Regions from separate parts of the Mesorhizobium sp. M1A.F.Ca.IN.020.03.2.1 genome, predicted to be linked through region 2. Evidence: riboswitches for the same ligand, from Rfam matches in the RefSeq annotation. Region 2 holds a riboswitch; the other holds the start of a gene.
The links. Region 2 has a riboswitch for cobalamin ahead of bluB (5,6-dimethylbenzimidazole synthase). Riboswitches for the same ligand answer to the same signal wherever they lie in the genome.

Region 1 (3,394 bases), on a different contig from region 2:
GCGAGGTAGCGTAGGTCTGGCCGGCGGCTCGCTCGGCCGGCGTCAGCCCGGCAAAGACCGGCCCATGGACGCGTCCGTCGCGCGACCAGGTCTCGGCGCCGGCGCGTAGGCCGCCGGAAAACTCCGGAGCATCATTATCCGCATAGCGCGCCCATTCCGGATCGTCATGCCTCGCCATCAGGCCGCGCCCATAGATCGGCACCAGCCGCGACAGGTCCTTGTGCACGCCCGGGCAATGCAGGCATTCGTTGAAGTTCTCCCAGAAGATTTTCCAGTTGCAGTTCATCACCTTGGTGAGCCGGTGCCCGGGGACGAGCGTCTCCAGCGGCCAGTTCGAAAGATCGCGGGAGGCGGAGTCGAAGGAGGCTTCCCCCGAGCCATCGGGATCCTCTGCGAGATTGATGAAGACGAAGCCGCGCCACACTGACAGCGCCACCCGGTAGAGCGGATAATTTTCCTTGTCGAAGCCTTCGGGCAGCGATTTCGATGGGACACGGACGAGATCGCCGCGCAGCGAATAGGACCAGGCGTGGTAGGGGCAGGTGAGCAGCCTTGCCTTCAGCCGCCCTTCGCTTTCCAGGCAGAGCTGCGAGCCGCGATGCCGGCAGGTGTTGTGGAAGGCGCGCAAGCTCCCGGCCTCGTCGCGCAGCACGACGACCTCCTGCGAGCCGATACGCGCGGTTCGAAAGGCAAGAGGTTCCGCGAGATCGGCTTCGCGGCAAACCATGAGCCAGCTCCGATACCAGATCGCTTCGAGATCGAGCCGGTAAGCGTCGGCTTCCCGATAGGCGCTTGCAGGCAACGTCGGCTCGAGGCTGGTGAGGCCATTGTAGCGGCTGTGTTCGCTAGGATTTGGCTGCATGAGCGGCTCCCCTTGGCTGATGACAGCCGACACCCGGGCAGGACCGTTGTCAATTGCGCGGCCATTGTCGCTTCCGGGTGCTGCCCTTAAGGTCACTTCGTAATCGCCTGCGGTTTCGCCGGCTGCCCAGGATTGCAAAGTATGCCTGCAAGAACGATGTCGCTGACCGTGGAACTGGTCGCCCGCTGTTTTCGCGCGGTCGATGACCCGGGGCCCGACCCGGATGCCGAGCATCTCGTGGACAGCGACTATGAAGCCATGCTGGATGCATTCGAGGCCGAGCTACCTGCAACCGAGCCTCTCTGGCTGTTCGGCTACGGCTCGCTGATCTGGAAACCGGAAATCGAGCATTTTGAGGAGCGCGTCGCCGTGGCTCGCGGCTGGCATCGCTCCTTCTGCATGAAGATGACGCGCTGGCGCGGCACCAAGCAAAGCCCCGGCCTGATGATGGCGCTGGATCGTGGCGGCCAATGCAAGGGCGTTGCTTTCCGCCTGAACGGTGGTGACCGCCGGCAGGCGCTGGACAGGCTTTTTCGCCGCGAGATGACGCTGAAGCCGACCAGCTACCGGCCGCGCCTGCTGCAACTCGCAACCGACAAGGGGCCGTTGAGAGCGCTTGCCTTCGTCATCAATCGCAAAGGCACGACCTATGCCGGCCCACTCAACGAAGACGAGGTGGTCGAAAGGCTGGCGACCTCGTGCGGCCACTGGGGTTCAGGCGCCGACTATCTCTACAACACGGTGAAGAACCTCGAACAGCGCGGTATTCACGACCGCCATTTGTGGCGATTGCAGAAGCTCGTCGCCGAGCGGATCGCCGGATCTTAGTCCGAAACCGGTGCCGCAATCACGCTGCGGCGTGACGGAATTTGGTTTGCCGGTCGCGACGATTCTGCCTATAGTCGCTGGCGTCGTCGGTTCCGTTTTTGGAGCCAAGAGGGAATGCGGTGAGGGTGGAGTCTTTGCCCTAAGCCGTGGCTGCCCCCGCAACTGTGTGCGGTAGTCCTCTCCATAGACCACTGAGGTTTGTCCTCGGGAAGGTGGGGAAGGGTGCGAATCCGCGAGCCAGGAGACCTGCCGGCGACAGGAAAGTTGACTTCGATGCCCTCGGGTGGAGGGCGAAAGGACAAGACATGAATACCGCTTCCGTCGCCCTCGGCGCCTCCGTCTCCTCGCAGTCGCGCATCATGCAGCTGGCTCTCGCCGCGCTGCTCGGCATTTTCGTCGTCGGTTTTGTCGGCTTCTCGCACATCGATGCGGTCCACAACGCTGCCCACGACTATCGTCACTCGATGGCTTTTCCCTGCCACTGACGAAGGCCCGATATCATGAATCTGTTTCGCAACGTCGTGTTCGTCGCGGCGATCGCAGGGCTCGTGGCGGGCATCGCGCTTGCCTGCATGCAGGCCTATGCGACCGTGCCGCTGATCCTCAAAGCGGAAGTCTATGAAAAGGCGGGCGGCGGTCATCACCACGACCATGCCGCCAACACTGGAACTAGCGCTGCCATGAGCTCGGCCGAACCGGCGGGCAATGCGATGAGCAGCGCCGCTCCTGCGTCGACGGAAGCGGCGGCTCCGACCGAGGACGAGGGCTGGGCTCCGGCCGACGGCTTCGAGCGCTTCGCCTTCAACGTTGTCGCAAACATCGTCACCGGCATCGGCTTCGCGCTGATCCTGGTCGCGGTCTCGGAATTCGCCGGTGGCATCGGCAGCTGGCGCCAGGGCGTGTTCTGGGGCCTTGCCGGCTTTGCGGTTTTCACGCTCGCGCCCGGCCTCGGCCTGCCGCCGGAACTGCCGGCCATGCCGGCGGCGGAACTTCTGCCGCGCCAGATCTGGTGGATTTCGACGGTGGCCGCAACCGCGGTCGGCCTTGGATTGATCGCCTTTCGCAAGTCGCTGCCCTTGGCAATTCTGGCGGTCGTGCTGATCGTCGCTCCGCACGTAGTCGGCGCGCCGCAGCCCGTCAGCTTCGAGACGGCGATTCCCGAGGGGCTGCACCATCAGTTCGTGGTGGCGGTGACCCTCACCGATCTGGTCTTCTGGCTGGTGCTCGGTGCGGCCGTCGGTGTGGTGCGCGGCCGCTTCACCGGTACGTCGACCAGCCTGCGCGACAGCTTTGCCTGATCGCGCGGAGGGCCATCTGACCTTCATCATCGGCGGTGCGCGCTCCGGCAAGAGCGCGCATGCCGAGTGCCTGGTGGCGGCAAGCCCGTCGCCTTGGGCCTATATCGCCACCGCGCAGGCCTATGACGAGGAGATGCGCGAGCGCATCGCGCTGCATCGCTCGCGCCGCGGCAAAGGCTGGGTCACCGTCGATGCGCCGCTCGACCTGGTCGGCGCGATCGACGCCTTGCCCGATCACCAGCCGGTGCTTATCGATTGCCTGACATTGTGGCTGAGCAATCATATGCTGGCGGACCACGATATCGAGGCCGAGTGCCGGCGGCTCTCGGATGTGCTTTCGCAGCCGCGCGGACCGTGGTTTGTGGTGTCTAACGAAGTCGGGCTCGGCATCGTGCCGGACAATGCG
Region 2 (3,394 bases):
AGCCTGCGCTTCGCCGTCGGCAAGGCGCGGCGAACCTCGAAGCCGCCAATGTCCTTGGCGTTCGGAATGACCATCAACTCGATCTGGTCGCAGGCGAAGGCGTCGCCGGCCTCAGGATCGTTGCCCGGAAAGAAGCTCATGACCGGCGTCAGGCGAAGCGGAGCGCGGATCGGGCCTTCGCCTTGGCGGCCTCTTCCTCGCGGTTGCGCGGATGCTGGGTGGTTTCGAGGCTGTCAAGCAGCTCGCGCGCGGCGGCGGCGATCGCCTCGACGGCGTGGTTGAAGGCATGCTCGTTGCGCTTGGACGGCTTGGTCGCGCCGCTCAGCTTGCGAACGAACTGCAGCGCCGCGTCATGGACCTCGTCGTCGGTCGCCGGCGGATCGAAGTTGAACAGGGTCTTGATGTTTCGGCACATGCTTTAACTCCTTACCTGCTTTCTGCCCGAACCGGTCTGACATTGTGCACCGAGGTGTGTTGAGATTCAGGTCAGACCGAGCCGAAAATGGCGGGTTCCGAGAACCGGACCGGAGCGTACTTGAAGGACGTGAGCACCGGAACCGCAGAAAGCCGCGTTTGCAGGCGGCCTCACCTGAATATCAATACACCTCACTCGGCGTCGAGCGGCTCCGTTCCAACCGGCTTGCCGTCGCGCGAGAGCCTGATCTTCTCGACCTTGTCCTCGGCGGCCTTGAGCAAGCGGTCGCAATGAGCCTTCAGCGCCTCGCCGCGCTCGTAGATCTTGATCGACTGGTCGAGCGGAACGTCGCCGCGCTCCAGATCATCGACGATCTTCTCCAGCGCGTCGAGCGCCTGTTCGAAGCTCATCGCCTTGACGTCTTGGTTAGCTTCATCAGCCATCATTCATCCCTTCATCAGCCGCCCGACATGGGCGGCGACCGAAAATGCCAATCCTTGCAGATCGTAACCGCCCTCCAGCAGGCTGACGAGCCGGTTGCCGCTGTGGCGCCCGGCGCGCTCCATCAGCTGGCCGGTCGCCCAGTCGAAATCATCCTCGGTCAGGTTGATCGCGGCCAGCGGATCGCGATGGTGCGCATCGAAACCGGCGGAAATGATGATCAGATCCGGCTGGAAGGCGTCGATCGACGGCAGCACGCGCGACAGGAAGGCGTCGCGGAACGTGTCGCTGCCGGTGCTCGGCGCAAGCGGCGCGTTGACGATGTTGCCGGCGCCGGTCTCGCTCTTGGCACCGGTGCCCGGATAAAGCGGCATCTGGTGGGTCGAGCAATAGAGCACCGACGGATCGTCCCAGAAAATGTCCTGCGTGCCGTTGCCGTGATGCACATCCCAATCGACGATGGCGACGCGCTCGGCCAGATGCTTCTCCTGCGCATAACGGGCGGCGATCGCCGCGGTGTTGAACAGGCAAAAGCCCATCGCGGTCGCTTTTTCGGCGTGATGGCCGGGCGGACGCGCGGCAACGAAGACATTGGCGGCACGGCCCTCGAACACATCGTCGACGGCGGCGTTCGCCGCGCCGATCGCCGTCACCGCGGCCTGCCAGCTTTTCGGGCTGGCGCTGGTGTCGGCATCGATCGAGACGATCCCCGTCTCGGGAATCGCAGCGCGGACACGGCCGACGAAATCCTCCGGATGCGCGTAAAGGATAGTCGCCTCGTCGCCTTCCGGCGCCTCGACGCGGTCGAGGGCCGAAAAAGCCTCGTCGTCGAGCACGCGCTCGATGGCGCGCAAACGGTCGGGCCGCTCGGGGTGGCCGGGCGGCGTGAGGTGTTCCAGGAATACCGGATGAGTGTAAAGACGAGTGGTCATGGCGCCTAATCTAGGCACCTGTCGCACGGATAGCCATGTTTCAGCGCCGAATGATTGGGGAAATCGCGCCCAATCGTGTCGCTGGCGGCATTGGCCCGGCCTCGGCTTCGCGATAAGGTCGCGTCGCTGCCTGGTGCCCGCAACGCGGGAGAATCGGGAACACGGTTGAAATCCGTGGCGTGCCCAACGCTGTGAGGGGGACCGCGCCGGCAAACGCCACTGTCCCAGACGGGAAGGCGCCGGATGCGGGTCGATCCCGAGCCAGAAGACCGGCCCGGCAGACATGGTCATCCGCATGGTCAGGCGGAGGACTGCTTATCGCAAGGGGACAAGCGATGCAGGCACGAACAGCCGCCGCCGGCGGCGATGACTTTGACCAATTGGCGCGCGACGCCGTCTACCGGGCCATGTTCACCCGGCGCGACGTGCGCAGCCATTTCCTTACCGACGATCTCGACGACGGCGTTTTGGCGCGGCTGCTCACCGCGGCACACCACGCGCCGTCGGTCGGCTACATGCAGCCCTGGAACTTCATCATCATCCGGGACGCCACAAGGCGGCGGCAGGTGCGCGACCTTTTCCTCGCCGCGCGCGAACAGGAACTGCCGGCGATCGAGGTGGAGCGGCGGGCGCTCTACCGCAAGCTGAAGCTCGAGGGCATCTGCGAAAGCGCGCTCAACCTCTGCATCACCTGCGACCGCCAGCGCTCGAAGAACTCGCCGCTCGGGCGCTGGCACAATCCGGAGATGGACCTCTACAGCACCGTCTGCGCGGTGCAGAATTTCTGGCTCGCGGCGCGGGCGGAAGGCGTCGGGGTTGGCTGGGTGAGCATCATCGAGCCCGAAGCGCTGAAGCGACTGCTGTCGATCCCCGAGCACGTCACGCCGATCGCCTATCTCTGCGTCGGCCGCGTCTCGGAATTCGCGCCAAGGCCCGACCTCGAAGCGCATGGCTGGGGCAAGCGCCTGCCGCTGCCCGAGCTGGTGATGAGCGAGACCTTTTGCGGCGCCGGCGAGGCGCCGCTCAAATCGGCGATCGCTCGTCTCGGAGAACGATTGAAGCCTTAGAACCGCTCGGCGTTCCATAGACCCGCACCAACCGCAACGCGCCATCGCGCTTCGCGTTTGCGCAATGGCGCATTGGCAGGCCTGACCGTCGTTGCCCGCTCTCAGAAACCGGGGATTGTTCGCGCATCGCTTGACAACGTGACGGTTCTTCTTGGCGTGATTGGGCCGGATCTCCGCACTCGCTTCCTCACGGCTAACCCTGTGCCAAGCGATGTCGTTCTCGGGCTTCAACGTCTCGCGAATTCACCGGCGTTCGCAATTAAATTCTGTCTTCTCATGTGAATAGGCAGATTGAGCTGGGCTACGGCGCTTATTGTCGGGCCATAGATGAGACCCGGCGCGTTCCCATGAATTTTTTTGCAATAGATCGGTCCGCCGAACATGAGGACGAAGCGGAATGGGAGCGCATCCGCGCAAAATACCCGCCGCAAGAACCACTCCTCAACTTGAACAACGCCGCGGTCAGTCCCCCACCGACTGTTGTCGAGGAAGCGACGGTTGACGCCTACCGCTTCATCAGTCGCAATCCCGACTACAAT

Region 1: another riboswitch for cobalamin. It lies ahead of EOA79_RS18920 (CbtB domain-containing protein); the one in region 2 lies ahead of bluB (5,6-dimethylbenzimidazole synthase).

Annotation. Positions count from the first base shown of each region.
Region 1 is NZ_RZSV01000118.1:8,369-11,762, reverse strand. It holds gene EOA79_RS18930 (aromatic ring-hydroxylating dioxygenase subunit alpha) at 1-862, opposite strand, end outside; gene EOA79_RS18925 (gamma-glutamylcyclotransferase) at 1,004-1,690, shown strand; cobalamin riboswitch at 1,761-1,959, shown strand; gene EOA79_RS18920 (CbtB domain-containing protein) at 1,996-2,175, shown strand; gene EOA79_RS18915 (CbtA family protein) at 2,191-2,988, shown strand; gene cobU (bifunctional adenosylcobinamide kinase/adenosylcobinamide-phosphate guanylyltransferase) at 2,981-3,394, shown strand, end outside.
Region 2 is NZ_RZSV01000018.1:20,291-23,684, forward strand. It holds gene EOA79_RS05300 (pirin family protein) at 1-140, opposite strand, end outside; gene EOA79_RS05305 (DUF2277 domain-containing protein) at 149-415, opposite strand; gene EOA79_RS05310 (exodeoxyribonuclease VII small subunit) at 607-858, opposite strand; gene EOA79_RS05315 (histone deacetylase family protein) at 862-1,788, opposite strand; cobalamin riboswitch at 1,903-2,081, shown strand; gene bluB (5,6-dimethylbenzimidazole synthase) at 2,124-2,855, shown strand; gene EOA79_RS05325 (aminotransferase class V-fold PLP-dependent enzyme) at 3,203-3,394, shown strand, end outside.